DNA from 2 places in the Bacillus sp. GM2 genome. Region 1 is predicted to be linked to the other one. Evidence: predicted binding sites of a transcription regulator. Region 1 holds the regulator's gene; the other holds the start of a gene.

What was found. Region 1 encodes Rex, which represses fermentation and respiration genes when NADH is low (regulators of the CRP and FNR family bind a similar motif). Its sites were predicted from a motif close to TTGTGAAATATTTCACAA; they were not measured.
Positions count from the first base shown of each region.
Region 2: the regulator Rex is predicted to act here: its motif matches at 3,487-3,504, upstream of ACVC9U_RS17690 (L-lactate dehydrogenase).

Region 1 covers NZ_JBRKSZ010000008.1:307,018-317,658, forward strand. Annotated here, with positions in the region: gene ACVC9U_RS16315 (CPBP family intramembrane glutamic endopeptidase) at 69-803, shown strand; gene ACVC9U_RS16320 (YdiK family protein) at 803-994, shown strand; gene tatC (twin-arginine translocase subunit TatC) at 1,039-1,806, opposite strand; gene ACVC9U_RS16330 (twin-arginine translocase TatA/TatE family subunit) at 1,824-1,997, opposite strand; gene ACVC9U_RS16335 (redox-sensing transcriptional repressor Rex) at 2,036-2,680, opposite strand; gene moaC (cyclic pyranopterin monophosphate synthase MoaC) at 2,684-3,190, opposite strand; gene ACVC9U_RS16345 (ABC-F family ATP-binding cassette domain-containing protein) at 3,337-5,262, shown strand; gene tsaD (tRNA (adenosine(37)-N6)-threonylcarbamoyltransferase complex transferase subunit TsaD) at 5,502-6,527, opposite strand; gene rimI (ribosomal protein S18-alanine N-acetyltransferase) at 6,517-6,975, opposite strand; gene tsaB (tRNA (adenosine(37)-N6)-threonylcarbamoyltransferase complex dimerization subunit type 1 TsaB) at 6,988-7,677, opposite strand; gene tsaE (tRNA (adenosine(37)-N6)-threonylcarbamoyltransferase complex ATPase subunit type 1 TsaE) at 7,658-8,134, opposite strand; gene thiL (thiamine-phosphate kinase) at 8,152-9,126, opposite strand; tRNA gene ACVC9U_RS16375 (tRNA-Asp) at 9,323-9,399, opposite strand; tRNA gene ACVC9U_RS16380 (tRNA-Met) at 9,436-9,512, opposite strand; rRNA gene rrf (5S ribosomal RNA) at 9,525-9,640, opposite strand; rRNA gene ACVC9U_RS16390 (23S ribosomal RNA) at 9,773-10,641, opposite strand, start outside.
Region 2 covers NZ_JBRKSZ010000008.1:599,064-609,704, reverse strand. Annotated here, with positions in the region: gene ACVC9U_RS17710 (cytochrome c biogenesis CcdA family protein) at 1-278, shown strand, start outside; gene ACVC9U_RS17705 (CPBP family intramembrane glutamic endopeptidase) at 285-971, opposite strand; gene ACVC9U_RS17700 (MerR family transcriptional regulator) at 1,055-1,795, shown strand; gene ACVC9U_RS17695 (nitrate/nitrite transporter) at 1,891-3,096, opposite strand; gene ACVC9U_RS17690 (L-lactate dehydrogenase) at 3,545-4,504, shown strand; gene ACVC9U_RS17685 (L-lactate permease) at 4,554-6,176, shown strand; gene ACVC9U_RS17680 (LysE family translocator) at 6,490-7,131, shown strand; gene ACVC9U_RS17675 (amino acid permease) at 7,132-8,466, opposite strand; gene nadE (ammonia-dependent NAD(+) synthetase) at 8,643-9,461, shown strand; gene ACVC9U_RS17665 (shikimate kinase) at 9,582-10,115, shown strand; gene ACVC9U_RS17660 (nucleotidyltransferase domain-containing protein) at 10,394-10,641, shown strand, end outside.

The DNA.
Region 1 (10,641 bases):
AATTTAAAAAGAGTGTGTTACAATAAACATAGTCTGAATTAGATTTTTAGAAAAGGAGTACATAAAGCTTGAGAAAACAATACTGGTTTATTATATTGGCATACGTTCTCATGCAATTGTCGGCCGCCGTCGGCTTGCCTCTTCTTTACTTTTTGGGAGTGGGCAAAGGACAGCCAAAGGCTGAAGCCCAGCTTACATTGACAGGCGTCTGGTCTGTCATCGCGTTTACCCTCTGTCTCGTTATCGTGCTGCTGATTTTGCGGACGGTGCCGAAGACGACGCTTCGCAACCGGCCGAAAGCATCGGTTGGAGCATCAATCGGATGGGCGGTAGCCGGTGTTTTTCTCGCTTTGTTTTCGCAGTCAATTGCCGCTTCGATCGAAATGTACTTGTTCGGGGTCACCCCGGAATCGGAAAATACGCAGCGGATCATGGAAATCATCACCGCATTGCCGCTGATGGTGTTTGTCTCTTCTGTATTTGGTCCGATTCTTGAAGAAATCATTTTCAGAAAGATCATTTTCGGTGCAATCTATGAGAAAACGAATTTTTTCATTGCCGCTTTGTTCAGTTCGGTGCTCTTCTCGGTCGTCCATTTGGATTTCAGCCATCTGCTCATTTATACAGCAATGGGATTCACATTCGCCTTTTTATATGTCAGAACCAACCGGATTATCGTGCCTATTTTCGCCCATGTCGCCATGAATACGCTCGTCGTCTTACTGCAGACGTTCCGGGAGCCTATTGAAGAATATTTGAAACACGCCGAGAAAATGCAAATGATTATTGGAGGATTTCTATGATGAGAAGCCCTAAATTCTGGGGAGCGATTTATTTATTAACGGGTGTGCTGTTTACATATCTGGCGGCAACCTCGCCCGGAAGCATGTGGTCTTTTTACACGATCCTGCTGATGCTTTTCGCAGCCTATAATATCAGCATTTCCTTTAAAATGTTCGCCCTGGCCGGCAAGATGAAGCGAAAAGATCAATAGCCTTTTTTGTGAAGGAAAAGAGCCATTCTGAAAAAGAATGGCTCTTATTTTGTATGGTCGTTCAAAAACGCTTGATTTTCCTCTTGAATCATTGTTTTTTGCGCCTGCCTGTAGGATATTCTTGAAATCACGATACTGATTTCATAAAGAATGAGCAATGGCACTGAGACCATTAAATGCGACAAAAGCTCAGGCGGTGTAATGAGGGCCGCGATGACGAACAACACAAAATATGCGTATTTTCTGATTTTCGCCAAAAACATCGGCGTCACGAGGCCGAGCCTTGTGATAAACATGATGACCACAGGCATCTGAAACAATAAGCCAAAAGGAAGCGTCAACTGAAGCAGAAACTGAAAATATTCGTGTATTCCGATGACCTGGTTGACATTCAGATCATCTGAGACTCTCGTCATAAAGTCCACGACAAACGGAAATAAAATAAAGTAAGAAAAGGCAATGCCGCCTAAAAAAAGAATAATCGATATCGGAATATAGCTGAGCGTCACTTTTCGTTCCTTTTCATACAGCCCCGGGCTGATGAAAGCCCACAGCTGGTATAAAACAAGCGGCGAAGTCAAGACGGCGCCGATGATGAAAGCGAACTGCACGTACACAAATAAAGGATCGGTCAGCTTGAACGCGTTGAGCGTCAGCAGCTTCGCTTCATCCGTCTGCTGCAGATAGATAATCAGCGGCTTTGCCAATAAAAAGCCTGCCACAACAAATAAAACAAAAAAGAAAAAAGTGATCACAAGCCGTCTGCGTAGTTCTGTGATATGTTCTATCAGCGACATTTCTCTTTCCTTCATAAATATGTCATCCTATCCTACTGATCTTCTTTCTTTTTATCGGAATCGTCGTCAGCCAAACCTTTTGTCGCATTCTTAAACTCCCTCAGCGTGTTTCCCGCTGCTCTTCCCAGCTCGGGAAGTTTTTTCGGGCCGAATATCAGAAGCGCCACCACGACAATTAAAATAAAGCTTCCAGGACCGATTGGCATAAAGCCTGCCCCCTTTCCTTTATTTTTCGTTTTCCGTTTTACTTTTCCTGCATTGAATAATGTTTCATGAAATACACCAGCGACTGAAGTTCAACCGCCAAATCTATATGATGAATGCGAATGTGTTCCGGCACATTCAAGCGGGCCGGCGTGAAATTAAGAATGCCTTTAATGCCAAGCTCCACCAGCCTGTCTGTAATCGACTGTGCGGCTTGAGCCGGTACCGTCAAAATGGCGACGGGGATATCATCCGTCATATGCTCTTCAAGTCTATTCAGATCATAGACGGGAACACCGCCGACCTCGGTTCCGATTTTTTCCTCATTGATGTCAAACGCCATGGCGATTTTTGTATTATTATTTTTGATAAAATTGTAATGGAGAAAGGCTGTCCCCAAATTCCCCACGCCAATGAGCGTTACGTTCGTCATTTCATCCTGATCAAGCGTCTTTCTGAAAAAGGACAGCAAATAATTGACATTGTAGCCGTATCCTTTTTTTCCGAGCGCGCCGAAGTACGAGAAGTCCCTGCGGATGGTCGCAGAATCGACTTTGACGGCATCGCTCAGCTCAGCGGAAGATACACGCTGTTTTCCGGATGCATGAAGGTTTTTTAAAAAACGATAATATAATGGCAACCGTTTCGCTGTCGCTTGCGGAATTTTTGAATGATCCATGTTCATAAACTAATCCTCCATGTCTACATCAGCTTTTTCCCTTTTATAGTCACCGTTTTTCCCGCCTGTCTTTTCGAGAAGAAAGGTCGGTCCTATCACCATTCCCTTATCCGCCGCTTTGCACATGTCATATACGGTCAGCGCACATACGGAGGCCGAAGTTAACGCTTCCATTTCCACACCTGTGCTCCCTTTGGTCTTCACTTTAGATTGAATATGCAGGATGCTCTTCTGTTCTTTCTCCTCCCAGCGAAAGGCGATGTCGACTCCTTTCAGAGCGATCGGATGGCACATCGGGATGATGGCGGATGTCTGTTTTGCGGCCATGATTCCGGCCACTTGCGCCACCGACAATACATCGCCTTTTCCGATTTCCCGGTTTTTGATTTTTTCATGTACTGTTCGATTCATAGACACGCTTGAAACAGCCGCAGCTGTGCGTACTGAAGCTTCCTTTTCGCTTATATCAACCATCTTGGCTCTGCCTTGTTCATTAAAATGTGTAAACTCATTCATGTTCTGAACTCTCCTTATAACGATCATACACTATTTTTTTCATTCTGTCTTTTTCTTTGGCTAAAATCTTCCAGACTTCACTTAATTGTTTGCTGACTGCGCAGTGATAGGCTACACTTAAAATAGCAGACAAGAGGTGAAAGATCATGATGATTTTACAAGTGAACCAACTTTCAAAATCGTTTGGAGCCGATACGATTTTAACGAATATAAAACTCGAAGTCAGATCTCGGGACCGGATTGCGATCGTCGGACGCAACGGCGCCGGAAAATCGACTCTTCTAAAGATTATCGCAGGAAAACTTTCATATGAAAAGGGGGACATCATCAAGCCGAAAGATTTGACGATGGGCTACCTTGACCAGCACTCCGGCCTCGATTCCAAGCTGACGCTCAAAGAGGAATTGCTGTCGGTATTTGATTTTCTGAAAAAAATGGAAAAAGAAATGCGCGCGATCGAGGAAAAGATGGCGCAGGCCGGACCGGACATGCTTGAATCATTGATGAAGACGTATGACAGGCTTCAGCAGGAGTTCAAGGACAAAGGCGGCTACCAATATGAGGCAGAGGTCAGATCCGTCATGCACGGGCTCGGCTTTGCGGGATTTGACGACTCCGTCCGCGTCCAGGACTTAAGCGGAGGTCAAAAAACAAGGCTTGCCCTCGGAAAAATGCTTTTGACAAAACCCGACCTCCTCATTTTGGACGAACCGACAAACCACTTGGATATCGATACCCTGACATGGCTTGAACAATATTTGCAAAATTACAGCGGAGCGATTTTAATCGTTTCCCATGACAGGTACTTTCTTGACAAAGTGGTTACCCAAGTTTACGAGATCAGCCGGTCCCAAAGCAAAAAATATACCGGGAACTACAGCTCTTATCTCCAATTAAAAGCCGAACAGCTGGAAAAGGAAACAAAGCTTTATGAAAAGCAGCAGGACGAAATCGCCAAGCTGCAGGAGTTCGTCGACCGGAATCTGGCTAGAGCTTCGACGACGAAACGGGCGCAGAGCAGACGAAAGCAGCTTGAACGGATGGAGATCATGGACAAACCGCTCGGAGATGAAAAGTCGGCGTCTTTCCGCTTTGAAATTACAAGGCAAAGCGGAAACGATGTACTGCGGGTGGAAGACTTGACAGTAAGCTATCAGGAGCAGCCCCCGCTTCTCCGTTCATTGAACTTTCACATCACCCGCGGGGAAAGCGTTGCACTGGTCGGACCGAACGGAATCGGCAAGTCAACCCTTTTAAAAGCATTGATTCAAAAGCTGCAGCCGGTATCGGGAACAATCGCGACAGGCTCCCATGTCTCAATCGGCTACTATGACCAGGAACAGGCTGAATTGACGTCGTCAAAACGCGTGCTTGACGAGCTTTGGGACGATTATCCGGAAATGAATGAAAAGGATATCCGGACCTGCCTCGGCAACTTCCTGTTTTCGGGAGAAGACGTATTAAAACCTGTACACGCGTTAAGCGGCGGCGAAAAAGCAAGGCTTGCCCTCGCCAAGCTGATGCTCCAAAAAGCGAACTTCCTTATTCTTGATGAGCCGACAAACCATCTCGACCTGGACAGCAAGGAAGTCTTGGAGAACGCTTTGATCGATTACCCGGGAACGATATTATTTGTGTCCCATGACCGCTATTTTATCAACCGGATCGCGACAAAAGTACTGGAGCTTTCCCGCGACAAAGCAGAAGAATATTTAGGCGACTACGATTATTACACAGAAAAAAAAGCGCAGCAGCTTGAACTGAAAGAACTAGAAAAACAGACGGAAGAGCATCAGAAAAACGCTTCCGAAAAACCTGGCGCAAAAAAGAGCTATGAGGAAGAAAAAGAGCTGAAAAGAAAAGAACGCCAGCGGCAGCGAAGGATTGAAGAAATCGAAACAAGAATTACGGACATTGAAGAACAGATCGAAAAAAATGAGGAGCTCCTGTGTGACCCCGTCGTCTTCCAAGACCATGAGAAGGTCCAGGAAATCCACTCTGAAAATGAACGGCTGAATGAGGAGCTTGAACAACTGTTAACAGAATGGGAAACACTCTCTACAAATGAATAAAGGATGAACCGCTCCAAGCCGGAGCGGTTTTTTTGTCCACAATTAAAATCCTTTATTTAAAAGAAAGAAAGCGATTTACCCACAATATCCACAAAAAACATAATATTTATACACATTATTAACAGGTAAAAAAGGTCTGTAAATTAAGGTTTTTAACATTATACACAAGACTGTGGATATATGTTAATAACCTGTTAATAACTATTCCCGGGCAAAAAAACCTCACAGAGCGTGAGGTTTTAATAAGACGTCAGATCTAAGCCAGGCTGACCGTTCATATCATATTTTCCTCTGATTCCTTTTTCAAAAGCAACCGTACCTGCGGCGGCAATCATCGCGGCATTGTCCGTACACAGCGAAAGCGGCGGGATCAAAAGCTCAATCTCCGGATGGCTGCTGAACGTTTTTTCGAGCGCCGCTCTCAGCCCTTTGTTTGCAGCAACTCCTCCGGCAAGCAGCACCTGTTTGACGCCATAAACTTTCGCAGCGCGTTCCGTTTTTGTGACGAGGACATCAATGACGCTTTCCTGAAAGCTGGCTGACAAATCTTCCGGAGCTATCGTTTCACCTTTTTGTGAAGCGTTGTGAAGCGTGTTGATGACTGCAGATTTCAATCCGCTGAAGCTGAAATGATAAGAGCCTTCTTCAAGCCATGCGCGCGGTAGCGGCACATTTGCCTCGCCTTTTTGCGCAAGTTTGTCAATGTGAGGTCCTCCCGGATAAGGAAGCCCCATCGTTCTCGCCACTTTGTCATAGGCTTCGCCTGCCGCATCGTCGAGCGTCTCTCCGATGACTTCAAATGAGCCGTGCTCTTTCATATACACGAGTTCGGTGTGGCCGCCTGAGACGACAAGGGCAATCGCCGGAAATTGAATGTCCTGAACAAGTCTGTTGGCATAGATGTGACCGGCAATGTGATGGACGCCTACGAGCGGTATGCCCCGGGCAAAACTGAGCGCTTTCGCGGCATTCACGCCGATCAATAAAGCGCCGACAAGCCCCGGTCCTTCCGTTACTGCGATGGCATCAATGTCATCAAATGTCATGTCCGCTTGTGCAAAGGCTTCCTCAAGCACGATCGTCATCTGTTCCACGTGATGCCTTGATGCGATCTCGGGAACAACGCCGCCAAACCGTTTATGACTCTCGATTTGCGACGCTACGACATTTGAAATGATATCCGTTCCGTTTTTGACAATCGCGGCGGCCGTCTCATCACAGCTTGTTTCGATTCCTAATACATACAGATCTTTTTTATGATTCATTTAGTCTCACCCACATTAATAATGCATCTTCCCCATTATCGGTATAATAATTTTTACGAATTCCTCCCGGCTCAAAGCCGAGCTTTTTGTATAAGCTTTGTGCAATATGATTCGATACCCTTACCTCTAAAGAAAGCTGAGCCGCCTTTTTCATCCGGCAAAGCTTCATCGCGGCTTTCAAAAGAGCTTCTCCTAAACGGCGGCCCCGATATGCAGGTGAAACGGCAATGTTGGTGATCTGGGCATCATCCATGACGATCCAAATCCCGCAGTAGCCGACAACTTGCTCCTCAACTTCGAGAACGAGGTAATGAGCATACATATTGTGAAAAAGCTCATGATGAAAAGATTCTTTTTTCCACGGAGAAGAAAAAGAGCTTTTTTCAATTTCAAAAACCTGGTCCAAATCTTTTGGATTCATATCGCGTATGACCATTTGCGTGTTCATGGCTTCACCCGTTTACTTTTGTTTTTCAAGCCAGACGGCCTCGGCTTCGGCCAGACGAATATAGTTTGGAACAACGCTGTGCACAGGCTCGGCCTCTTTAAGTTCTCCGATTAAAGCCAATTCTGAAGGTCGTGGAAGCTGCAGGGCAGGGCCAGAAATGACCGCTTGTTCACCGAGAATCTGTTCGATCATCTCCTGATGAATCTCTGTGTCACTTCCTATGAAAAGGACTTGCTGATCCATGGCTTTCAGCTTTTTAAGCCAATCCTCAAGCATAATGTTTTGGTCCTCTTCCAAGCCATGCAGTTTGCCGTCCCTATACTGGTATAGTCCCGTATAAACCTGACCGCGTCTGGCATCAAACAACGGACAAATCAAGCCTTGGAAAAAACGGCCGTTTGCCGCCAGCACTTCAAGGCTTGAAACGGTTTTAATCGGAATATTTAATGACCATGCAAGCGTTTTGGCAATCGTAACACCGATCCGCACGCCTGTATATGAACCCGGACCTTTGGCAACTGCAATTTGGGTCAGGTCATTCGGCTCTAAACCGCACTCTTTAAGGAGTTCGTCGATCGCCGGCATAGCTCTGACTGAATGGTTTTTCTTTAAGTGGGATATATGCTCGGCTATCACTTTTCCGTCTTTAACTAATGCCACGCCGAGCGTTAAATTGGATGTATCAATCGCAAGTATCGTCATGTTTGCTGATCTCCTCGCAAAGATTTTCGTAGCGGCTGCCTTTAGGGGTAAAGGTCAGCTTTCGTTCATCATCGCCAAGCCGCTTAATGACCACCTCTAGGCGCTCTTTCGGAAGCTGCTCCTCAATCAAATGCGCCCATTCCACAAGGCAGACGCCGTCTCCCTCAAAATATTCATCTAATCCGAGATCTTCCGTTTCATCTTCCATTCTGTAAACATCCATATGAAACAGCGGAAGAGAGCCGTCCCGGTATTCTTTGATAATGGTAAAAGTCGGGCTGCTGACAACCCGCTTGATTCCGAGCCCTTCGGCAAATCCTTTTGTAAAAGTCGTTTTGCCTGCTCCAAGGTCGCCCTCCAATGTGATGACATCACCGGGCAGAACATACTTTGCTGCCAGTCTGGCAATGTTTTTTGTCTCTTCAGGCTCTGTCGTTTTCCACTCTAACGTTTTCACTTTACTTGTCACCTGTCTTATTTAAAATGGTTATATCCTTTTTTTTCGAGAAGAACGCGGTCCTGTCCATTATGATAAAACACGTCCGCCTGCCCTTGTTGTGTGACGCGGCCGATTTGATAAACCGGCACATGACGTTCAGAGCATTCCTGACTAAAACGTTCCCATTGATCGTTAGAAATCGTACCGACGAGTTCAAAATCCTCGCCGCCGAAAAGGACCCACTCTTCCCATTTTGTGTTCAGTGTATGTAAATCCGAATGGACCGGAATCATCTCTTTATATATGTCAATGGAAACACGGCTCGCTTCGGCAATTTCATTTAATTCGCTGGCAAGCCCGTCGCTGATATCATTAAGTGCCACATGATGATAGCCTGAACAGAGCAAACCTGCCTCAACCCTCGGCAAAGGCCTCTTGTGCCGCTCTATAAAATATTGAGACTGCTTCTCGTCTTTCATCTCTGCTTGGCCCAATATAAAAGCCAGACCGGCAGCAGATGAGCCAAGTTCTCCCGTCACAAAAACGACATCCCCGGGTTCGGCATGGCTTCTTAAACAAGTTCTGCCCTTTTCAATCTCGCCGATTACTGTTACGGTCAAAACGAGCGGCCCGTTGGCAGATACGGTGTCACCGCCGATTAAGTCCATTTGATATAGTGTCGCCAGTTTATTCATTTCTTCATACATGGCTTCAATATCCACCGCGTGCCAGCCGGAAGGAACAGCAATGGACACAAGATAATACTTGGGGCTGCCTCCCATCGCGGCAATATCACTAATATTCACAGCCAATGCTTTATATCCGATATCGGCAGGCGATGAATGGGATGATAAAAAATGAATACCGTCGACCATCGTATCGACCGCAACAATCTCCTGATAACCGTTCTTTGTATGATAAACAGCGGCATCGTCCCCAATACCGATCTCTATTTCTCGGTGAAAAAGCGAACGGGGCGTAATCCTTTGAATCAATTCAAATTCGTCCATAAGATCATTTGCTCCTTTGCTGTTGCAACCAATCAAAACACTATCATTAGTTTATCGAATTCTCACCAATTATCCAAGAAATAAAGAAACTCGGCAAACATTGTGAAAAACGCCGATGAAGCCAAGTTTTCAGCATAGACCTGAAAGAAGACATAAAAAAAAACGAAAACCTCAAAGATTTCGTTTGTGTACAACATGGCGGTCCGGACGGGACTCGAACCCGCGACCTCCTGCGTGACAGGCAGGCATTCTAACCAACTGAACTACCGGACCACTTTTTATTTATTTTCTTTGTATGGAAATTAGATTTGGTTGCGGGGGCAGGATTTGAACCTGCGACCTTCGGGTTATGAGCCCGACGAGCTACCGAACTGCTCCACCCCGCGATAATATAAACAGCTTGGCGGCGTCCTACTCTCACAGGGGGAATCCCCCAACTACCATCGGCGCTGAAGAGCTTAACTTCCGTGTTCGGCATGGGAACGGGTGTGACCTCTTCGCTATCGCCACCAAACTATTTGCCTTCAGGACGAAGGTACTGGGCGTTCCTCACAGGATGTGAGGGCCTTTAGCCGAGTTTCCTTGCCTTTGGCTTTCTGAGAGCATTCTCTCAAAACTAGATAACGGTCAGACATTCACAAATATTTAGGTTAAGTCCTCGATCGATTAGTATCTGTCAGCTCCATGTGTCGCCACACTTCCACCTCAGACCTATCAACCTGATCATCTTTCAGGGATCTTACTTCCTTGCGGAATGGGAAATCTCATCTTGAGGGGGGCTTCATGCTTAGATGCTTTCAGCACTTATCCCGTCCGCACATAGCTACCCAGCGATGCCCTTGGCAGAACAACTGGTACACCAGCGGTGCGTCCATCCCGGTCCTCTCGTACTAAGGACAGCTCCTCTCAAATTTCCTGCGCCCGCGACGGATAGGGACCGAACTGTCTCACGACGTTCTGAACCCAGCTCGCGTACCGCTTTAATGGGCGAACAGCCCAACCCTTGGGACCGACTACAGCCCCAGGATGCGATGAGCCGACATCGAGGTGCCAAACCTCCCCGTCGATGTGGACTCTTGGGGGAGATAAGCCTGTTATCCCCGGGGTAGCTTTTATCCGTTGAGCGATGGCCCTTCCATGCGGAACCACCGGATCACTAAGCCCGACTTTCGTCCCTGCTCGACTTGTAGGTCTCGCAGTCAAGCTCCCTTGTGCCTTTACACTCTGCGAATGATTTCCAACCATTCTGAGGGAACCTTTGGGCGCCTCCGTTACTTTTTAGGAGGCGACCGCCCCAGTCAAACTGCCCACCTGACACTGTCTCCCTGCCCGATAAGGGCAGCGGGTTAGAAGGTCAATACAGCCAGGGTAGTATCCCACCGATGCCTCCACCGAAGCTGGCGCTCCGGTTTCCAAGGCTCCTACCTATCCTGTACAAGCTGTACCAACATTCAATATCAGGCTGCAGTAAAGCTCCACGGGGTCTTTCCGTCCTGTCGCGGGTAACCTGCATCT
Region 2 (10,641 bases), 290 kb from region 1:
CATGCATCGGACCTATATTCGGAACGATCGCATATGCAAATTTTCAGAACCCTGATTTTGGGAGCGCATTCATGATGATCACCGCATATTCTCTAGGTTTTGCCATTCCTTTTTTACTCATGGCGTTTTTTATCGGAAACATCAGGCCGCTTATGAAATATTCGAATATGCTCATGAAAATCGGCGGCGCGCTGATGATCGTCATCGGCATCCTGCTTTATACGGACAACATGATATGGGTGAATATCTGGTATTCGAATTTGACGAATCTTTTTTGAACAATATTATGTGAGTAAAATTGTGAAAAACAGCAAAATCGCGTTAAATAAACTATGGATGAGCATCGCAGGTATAATCGATTGTGTTTTTTCGTATGTCCAGGCAAACACAAGCCCTGTTGCAAAGTTAACGGCCAGGGTGTTATATGTGGGGATGTGAGCGATCATAAAGAGAGCGCTGCTTGCAACAAGTGCCCATACAACCCCGAATTCAGCCCGGAACCAGCGGTAAAGAAAGCCGCGGTAAAACATTTCTTCATAGATGGGAGAAACGATGCAGGCAGAAGCGAAAGACATGGCAATGTTTAACCATGAAAGATCGGCAGTAATCGTTTTTGTTTTTGTATTTTCGTAGCCTGCGCCGAACCAAGTCAGGATTTCCATAATGGCAGACGTCATCACAATTAAAAAAACCGTCCATCCCGCTATTTGAATCCAGTATGCAGGGGCGAACCGGGAGATTCCGATTTCCCGCCAGGACAGGCGGTCAGGCTTTAAGGCGATATCGTACAGGCTTAAAATAAAAGCGGCCGCCATTGCAATACCCATCAACATGGCTGAAGGCATGCCTTCGCCCAAAAGCAAATCCAAAGCGTTTTTTAATAGATACTCAATGAAAATCGGAACAGCTGCAAATGCGATTAAAAGCAAGCAGACCAGCTGCTTTTTGTTCCAAGGATTTTTCCATTCCATCACAAAACCCTCCTGTTTTTAAGATAAAATCATTTTAAATCGTGACGTAACGTAATCTTCAAGCGATATTTTGGGAGGGAGATATGGTGAAAGAAGAACTGACAACCGGGCGGGTGGCGAAGATGATGGGGATATCCGTAAGGACGCTCCGCTACTACGATCAAATCGGTTTATTAAAACCGAGCACGACACTGTCAAATGGGCGAAGGCAATATTCGAAGGAAGATATGTTAGAACTCGAAAAAATTTTGATCTTGAAATCTGCTCAATTTTCATTGGAGCATATCAAGACGTTAAGGTATCAATTGGATACCATCAATATCATTAAAATGCATAAAAGGCGCCTGAACTCGGAGATTGAACAGCTGACGAAGAGCCTGCAGCATACAAATACTTTGCTGAACATGTATCAAATCGAAGGAAGCTTGAGCTGGGAAGACCTTCTCAAGCTCGTCAGGCAGCCCCGGGATAAACCATGGAAGGAATCGTTCTCTGAAGAGGAGGCTGAGATTTTAGCAGAGAGGCTTCCGAAGGCGGAAAATGACGATTTTATCACAAAGCAATGGCTCTCCATCATCAAGCGGATTAAGCTGTGCTTAAAAGAAGAGGTGCCGCCTGAGTCTGAATGGGGAAAGCAAATTGCGGAGGATATCATGTGCCTGTCTGATCATTCATTTAAGGGACATGAGGACTTAGCCGATCGATTTTGGGAGGTTCGCAAATCTGAAGAGCCAAACGGGCTTTATCCGCTCGATAGCGGGATACTGGAATTCGCGGAAAAAGCGCTTGAATCTCCATCTCATCATTCAGGAGGATCAGGGTGACTTTTCACATGAGTCACGGTCCGGGCAGGATAACCAAAGGATCAAACAAACTTTGCCGAATAGAAAACCGCCCGAAAAGAATCGAGCGGCTTCCTTTATATTCGAATTGATTTCTCCTCGGTTTTCCACTGTTTTTTCCATCCGGCCTGAGCAAGCAAAAGCAGTCCGAGTGCCAAAAATGCGATAACGGTAAAGGTGAGGAATCCGCTTGAATACGTACCCGTGATTTGCTTCAGCGTTCCGAGAATATTCGGGAGGAAGAATCCGCCAATTCCCCCCGCAGCGCCCACGACCCCCGTTACCATCCCGATCTCTTGCTGAAATCGCTGCGGTACAAGCTGGAATATCGCGCCGTTCCCCATCCCGAGGCAGCCCATGCCGATAAATAATGCGGCTGTGACAACGCCAAGAGACGGGAGCATACTGACTGAGAACATGCACAGAGCCACCCCGATAAAGAGGAATTGCAGCAGACGCACGCCGCCGACTTTATCGGCAATCAAACCGCCGACAGGGCGGAGGCAGCTTCCCGATGCAACGACGATTGTGACAAATTCGCCGGCTCTTACCGCCGGAACGGCATACTGGGATGCAAAAAAGTAGCTTAAAAAGTTGGACAAGCCGACAAAACCCCCGAATGTCACGCTGTAGAGAAGGCAAAAATACCAAGTGTCCCTTTCTTTGAAAACAGCAAAATAGTCTTTGAGCGGTTTAGGCGCCGGCTGATTCGGAGGTTCTTTTGCCATAAGGAAATAGCTGAATAACACGAGTGTCAGAGGAATCAGCGCCAATCCCATGACGCCGTTCCACCCCACTTGCTCCGCCAGGCGAGGACCGAATAGCGTAGCGAGCAGTGTTCCGCTGTTTCCCGCTCCGGCGATCCCCATGGCAAGGCCTTGCAAGTGCGGCGGATACCAGCGGCTCGCCATAGGAAGGGATGCGGAAAAGCTTGCGCCTGCCACACCGAGTAAAATTCCGATGATATACAGCTCGGCGACCGATGAACCGAACTGCCACCCCCATATCAGCGGAATCATCGTCACCAGCATTCCGCCAATAGCCGTTTTTTTCGGTCCGAAACGGTCGGTTAAAATGCCGAGCACAATCCGGAAAAACGATCCGGCCAAAGTAGGTATGGCGACAATCAATCCGACCTGTGAAGGCGATAAATCAAAATCAGCCGTAATATAAACACCAAGCGCCCCCAGCAACACCCAAATCATAAAGCTGACATCAAAATATAAAAAAGATGACAACAAGGAAGGCGCGTGTCCGCTCTTCCTCAAATCCGCCAATTTCAATTGCAACACTCCCCATCCGATAGATTCTAGAATTTATCATGACAAAATAGAATAGGGTTGGCAGTATTTTTGTCAGCTTTACTAACAAACTAAAAGATTGAATATTTAAAATGTTAATTTGGATGGCATTATACCCGGCGATGATTGAATGTTGCTGAAGATTAGAGGTGTTATGACTGTTGAAAAGGGGAAAGATATATTGGAATGGGCCTGATGCACTTGCAGATAAAACAGTCTTTTGCAGCACGTTTACCAATTTTTCTTTAGCTGTAAGGAATATTTTTACCAGAAAATGTACAAATTTAAGGAAGAAATATGTGGAGACACAAAATAGACATAAATAAAAATGTATATCACTTGAAAAAGTATGTGAAGTATTGCACAATATTAATGTGAAGAATTTCACAAACAACTTAGTTTAAAACAAACGGCAAAGGAATGATGAGTCATGAGAAACCAAAAAGTCAACCGTACAGTTTTGATCGGTGCGGGTTTTGTTGGAAGCAGTTATGCATTTACGTTAATTAACCAAGGTATCACAGACGAACTTGTGATCATTGATTTAAATAAAGACAAAGCAATGGGCGATGTCATGGATTTAAACCACGGTAAAGCATTTGCCCCGCATCCTGTGAAAACATGGTACGGCACATATGAGGACTGCAAAGACGCCGACATTGTCTGCGTATGCGCCGGAGCAAACCAAAAGCCGGGTGAAACCCGTCTGGATCTTGTCGAAAAAAACTTGAGAATTTTCAAAGGAATTATCGGAGAAGTCATGGCCAGCGGTTTTGACGGCATCTTCCTTGTCGCTACAAACCCGGTCGACATCTTGACTTACGCAACTTGGAAATTCAGCGGACTTCCGAAAGAACGCGTTATCGGAAGCGGTACAACACTTGATACAGCCCGCTTCCGTTACTTGCTCAGCGAGTATTTCGGTGTCGCTGCCCACAATGCGCACGGCTACATCATTGGTGAACATGGAGATACAGAGCTGCCTGTGTGGAGCCACGCGAATATCGGCGGAGTTCCCGTCAGCGACTTGCTGAAAAGAAATGAGAAATACAAAGCGGAAGATCTTGATGAACTGTTTGACAATGTCAAAAACGCCGCTTACCACATTATCGAGAAAAAAGGTGCGACATACTACGGAGTTGCTATGAGCCTCGCGCGTATCACGAAAGCGATTTACCGCAATGAAGAAGCGATTTTGACCGTGAGCGCACATCTTGAAGGCGAATTTGGGGAAAATGATGTTTATATCGGAGTTCCGGCGGTTGTCGGCCGATGCGGAGCGAGGGAAATTATTGAGCTCGACCTGAATGAAAAGGAAAAACAGCAATTCAAGCATAGCGCAGGTGTGTTAAAAGCAATTTTAAAACCGCATTTTGAACTGCAGGCGTAACTGAACATCATGAAGATACTAACATCATGAAGATTGCGAGATGATGAAAATGTGGCAACAGATATACGATCCGTTTGGGAATCTGTTTATCAGCGCTTTTGCCGCCATTCTGCCGATTCTTTTCTTTCTCCTTGCATTGACCGTGCTGAAGATGAAAGGAATCATCGCGTCATTTTTGACGCTGGCGGTCAGCTTTATTGTAGCGGTGTTCTTTTTTCACATGCCGGCTGCGAAAGCTGTCTCCGCCGTTTTACTTGGAATTGCAAACGGCCTTTGGCCGATCGGATATATTGTCCTGATGGCTGTATGGCTTTACAAAATTTCTGTCAAAACCGGAAAGTTTAAAGTGATCAGAGCGAGCATTGCCGGGATTTCGTCTGACCAGCGGCTTCAGCTATTGCTGATCGGGTTCAGTTTTAACGCCTTTTTGGAAGGCGCGGCAGGCTTCGGCGTGCCGATTGCGATCAGCGCCGTTCTTCTTGTCGAGCTTGGTTTTAAACCTTTGAAAGCAGCATCCCTATGTTTAATTGCGAATGCGGCATCCGGCGCCTTTGGAGCGATCGGAATTCCGGTCATCACAGGAGCGCAGATGGGAGGCTTGACACCGGTTGAGCTTTCCAGAACGCTCGCTTTGATGCTGCCGTTCATCACTTTCTTTGTCCCGTTCCTGCTCGTTTTCATACTGGACGGGTTTAAAGGAATAAGGGAAACGCTGCCGGCTCTCCTTGTATTAAGCGGAAGCTATACGGCGGTGCAGACTTTAACGATGATTGCATTGGGGCCGGAGCTTGCAGACATTTTGGCCGCTTTAATCAGCATGGGAGCGCTGGCGCTGTTTTTGAAAAAATGGCAGCCGCGTCACATATACAGAGAAACCGGGAATGAACATGAACCCGCTGAAAAATATCATGCAGCAGACATTATGAAAGCCTGGTCTCCGTTTTATATCTTGACCGCTGTCATTGCGGTGTGGAGCCTGCCTGGTTTCAAAGGGCTTTTTCAGGAAGGCGGATGGCTGAAACAATCGACGATTTTATTCAATATGCCTTTTCTTCACCGGGAAGTGCTGAAAACGCCGCCGATAGCCCCGGCCCCGGCACCGCTTGATGCCGTGATGAAGCTTGACTTCATTTCAGCGACGGGTACGGCGATACTGATCGCCGTGATCATCACGATTGTGCTGAGCCGAAACCTCAGTTTCCGCGGAGGACTTTCCAGTTTGAAAGAGACGGTCAAGGAACTGTGGCTTCCCATTCTGACCATTTGCTTTGTGATGGGTTTCGCAAACCTGGCCAATTATGCCGGATTGAGTTCAACCATCGGACTGGCGCTCGCCAAAGCAGGGGATATTTTTCCGTTCGTCAGTCCCGTATTGGGCTGGATTGGCGTGTTTATCACAGGTTCAGTCGTCAGCAACAATGCATTATTCGGCCACCTGCAAGCTGTCACCGGAGCGCAAATCGGGACAAGTTCAGCGTTGCTGCTTGCCGCCAATACCGCGGGAGGCGTGATGGCTAAGCTGATCTCACCGCAGTCGATTGCGATTGCAACAGCCGCGGTTCAAGAGACAGGGCAGGAATCAAAGCTTTTCAGCCGAACCGTTAAATACAGCTTGGTCCTGCTTTTCATCATTTGCATTTGGACGTTTGCACTTTCAAAGCTTGGCATATAAAGAAGAGCCTTTTCCCATAACCGGGAAAAGGCTTCAGCGTGTCGAGAAACCCTCGCATTCGTTGTCAGGCCTGCGCGTCGGTGCTCACGAATTCCAACATTCGCTCCGCTCCGATGCTCGGCCTTCCTAGACTGCAAGGGTTTTCAATCACGCTGAAAGGTAGACAAAATCACAAAACTAAAAGTCGTTTTGAGATTTTGTCTACAATCTGAAACCTTTTCCCATAACGGGAAAAGGCTTTTTAAGCTGTTTGATCTATCATGTCCTCTTTTTGAATACATTGTACAAGTTATCCGCGGAAGGAGGACGCGATATGTTAAACATCTTCCTGAGTTATGTGTTGTTGGGCTTGTCTTTGGCCGCACCTGTCGGCCCTGTGAATGCGGCGCAGATCGACAGGGGTATGAAAGGCGGCTTCTTTCATGCCTGGCTGTTTGGACTTGGCGCTGTGACGGCGGATGTCTTATATATGGCTTTAATCTACTTTGGAGTCGCTCAATTTTTGACAGCGCCATTTTTAAAAACGTTTTTATGGCTGTTTGGTTTTTTTGTTTTAACCTATACAGGGATCGAGAGTCTGGTCAAGGCGAAGGATGTATCGCTGATGAGAGGTGCGGGAGAGAAAGGGTCATACCACAAATCTTTCTTGTCTGGGCTGGTGATCTCCCTTTCAAACCCGCTGAGCATCATGTTCTGGCTCGGCATTTACGGAAGCATTTTGGCGAAAACGGTAGAGACGTACGAATCATACCAGCTGCTGATCTGCAGTTCAGGCATTTTAATCGGGCTTTTTCTGTGGGACTTGGCCATGTCTTTTCTTGCAGGGACATTCAGAACATTTTTAAGCCCGCGGATGATCCAGGCAACGACTTGGCTCGCGGGCATCAGTCTGATTGTTTTCGGATGTTACTTCGGCTACCAGGGGATGCTCGAACTGCTGAAGGCGGGAGGCTGATTATGTCTGCCCGTTTTTCTGTTCCTGATGGGCCCACCTTTTTTTCATCAGCATCGTCACAACAGCAATAACGGCAAGAAACAGAAGGCTCACAAAAAAGCCGGGCCTGCTGTTTTTTTCAAATAACGTACCCGAAACGGCAAATAAAATCAGGACGAGTGCTGTGACAATCTGGACATTCCCTTTCATTTTCGGTTTTGTGAGCTTTTTGCTGGAAAGCAGGATGAACATCCAGTTATAGAGCAGCATTAAGCTGGCGGCCGTCGTCATATGTTCATAAAGCTGCTTCGGCAAAAGCAGCGACAGGACGATGGAAGCAGCGAGAACGAACACCGTCAAGCCGAGTGCCGGCCACGATACTTTCGCCTTTTCTTTTTTCGCAAAGCAGGCGGGAGCATCACCATTTTTCGCCATTGTTCCCATCAGTGTGGTGACAGCAAACAAGGAAGCAGTCAGCGTTGAAAAACCGGCGATAATAAAAATGCCGTTGAAAATATCCATGATCAAATCGAGATGAAAGTCTTTTAATGACGTAATAAACGGGCTGTTCTGTTCGGTAAATGTCCCGCGGGGTACAAGGAGCATGGCCAGCCCGATCGATGCGACGTAGATCACAGCAAGGATTATGAGCATCAGGCTGCCTGACTTTGATGAATCTTTCGGGTCTTTTAAGTGAATTGCCATCAGACCCATGACTTCGATTCCACCATAGGCGTAAAATGTGTAAATCAACCCCGTCCACAATCCCATGAAGCCGAAAGGAAACAATTCGTGAACCCGGTCAGGAAACTGTACTTCAGGCGTTTTCCCGGGCAGCAGCCCGCACAATGCCAAGACAGCGATGATGATAAACATTAAGATGGCCGCCGTTTTCAACACGGCCAGTATGTTTTCCGTTTTTTCAAAACTGCTGCGCCCTGTGAAAATGACGATCAGTCCGAGAATCGCATAAATGGAGGCGAACACCCACAACGGAACCTGGTTAAACCAATGGCGTGTAAACAGGGAGATCGCCGTCAGCTGACTCCCGATAATCAGCATTTCCGATGACCAGTAGACCCAGCCATTGCTAAACCCCGCCCAATTGCCGAAGGCCTCCCTGGCATAAGAACAAAAAGACCCTTCAACAGGATGATCCGCCGTTAATTTCGCCAGCTGCTGAAAGACGAGAAAAGTGCCGAGGGCAGCAAGAAGAAAGGCGGCTAATACGGAAAAGCCGCTTTTCTTAATGGCGATGCTTGAACCGAGAAAAAACCCCGTTCCAATTGTGCAGCCGACTCCGATCATGGAGAGCTGCCACCATTTTAAATCTCCTTTTTTCGCTTGTCGTTTCATCGTTTCAACCCCTCTAAATCTTCTTGTTATTTTGCCAGGGGACGCCTTTTTTATTCACGAAGAAAAGAGGGAGGAAAGGCTCTCTGCGCACCTCAATATTCACTTTGAAATAAAACATATGCTATAGTTAAAGACATAATCATTACGGTTCATTCAGTCAAAAGGAGGAATGACGGATGACTTTACAAGAAAAAATCATGCAGGAACTGAATGTAAAGCCTTCTATCGAACCGAAACAGGAAATTGAAAAAAGGGTCGGTTTTTTAAAAAGCTATTTGAAAAAAACGGGTGCCAAAGGTTTTGTTTTAGGCATTAGCGGAGGACAGGACTCGACATTGGCGGGCAGGCTTGCCCAGCTGGCTGTTGAAGAATTGAGAGAAGAAGGCGTTCAGGCGGAATTTATTGCGGTCCGCTTGCCTTACGGCGTTCAGCAGGATGAAGATGACGCCCAGCTGGCGCTGAAATTTATCCAGCCGGACAAATCTTTTGCTTTTGACATTGCTTCAACTGTAGGCTCATTTGCTGCTCAATATCAGTCAGTCACGGGAGAGGCGCTTGCCGATTTTCATAAAGGCAATGTAAAAGCAAGAGTCCGGATGATTGCCCAATATGCGATCGGGGGTCAAAATCAGCTGCTGGTGATCGGAACAGACCATGCTGCAGAAGCTGTTACCGGATTCTTCACAAAATACGGAGACGGAGGCGCAGACCTTTTGCCGCTGACAGGATTGACAAAGCGCCAGGGCAGACGCCTGCTGGAAGAACTGGGAGCGCCTGAGCGGCTTTATACGAAGTCTCCGACCGCCGATTTGCTTGATGAAAAACCTCAGCAATCCGATGAAACAGAGCTCGGCCTGACGTATGATAACATCGACGACTACCTTGAAGGAAAAGCTGTCTCCAGCGAGGTGGCAGAGGCTATCGAAAAACGCTATAAGGCATCCGAGCACAAACGCCAAGTCCCTGCTTCAATGTTTGACGACTGGTGGAAATAGCAAAAAAGAGGCTGACTTCAGCCTCTTTTTTATTAACAGGCACCCTATATCATTCCAGCTGGATTTGTCATATAATTAAGATATTTGATTCCTTTATGCAAGGAGGAGTATAAGCTGGAAATGAATGCCGCAATGAGAGATAAGAATATCGTGCTGATCGGGTTTATGGGCGTCGGGAAAACAACCATCGGTCAGCTTCTGTCAAAGAAATTAGACCGCGACTTTATCGATATCGACCAGCAGATCGAAAAAGACTTTCAAATGACTATTCCGGAGATGTTTAAACAAAAAGGGGAAGCGTTTTTCAGACAGACTGAAAAAGAATATATTTTTCAGATGTGCGAACATACAATGGGCAGCATCGTATCTTTAGGGGGAGGCGCTTTCCAACAGGAGGACATCAGAAAGAAGTGCCTCGAACACTGCTTTGTCATCTTTCTTGATTTAACATGGGAGAGTTGGAAGCAGCGGATGGATCTCTTGATTGAGAACAGGCCGGTTCTTCATAACCGCTCAATCGAAGAAATGAAACAGCTGTTCAATGAGAGAAAGAGCATCTATGCATTCCACAACTTGAAAGTGGAAACAGATAACCGGTCTGCCGAGGAAACGGCCGACTACATTGTGGAGATACTTGGGCTTGGTCAGTCTTAAACAAACGTTTAATTAAGCTGTTTCTATCGCTGTGTAAATATACTGGAATAAGCAAAGAGCCAATGATTTGTCTGATCATTGGCTCTTTCGGTCTTGTTTGACCGTTTGGCTCATGCTATCCGCCCCTCCGCCATAAAAACGGGCAGGCCAAAGAATGCACGGCAGCCACTTCTCTGGATAAGATATTTTCTGGCTCTGCGACCGCAAAAAAGTCGCTTATTGCCGGATCGAGCACTATAATGTAAATAATAAAACGATAGACTGGCGGTGCACTTATCATGAAAGAGCGAATTCAAGAAGAACTGAAAAACATTGAAGCGACATATGGTGTTAAAATCCTCTATGCGGTTGAATCGGGCAGTAGGGCCTGGGGCTTTCCCTCACAGGACAGTGATTACGACGTTAGATTTATTTATGTCCATCAAAAAGACTGGTATCTGTCAATTGATGCAAAGCGCGATGTGATTGAACTGCCGATTGACGATTCTCTCGATATCAGCGGCTGGGAGTTGACAAAAGCGTTAAG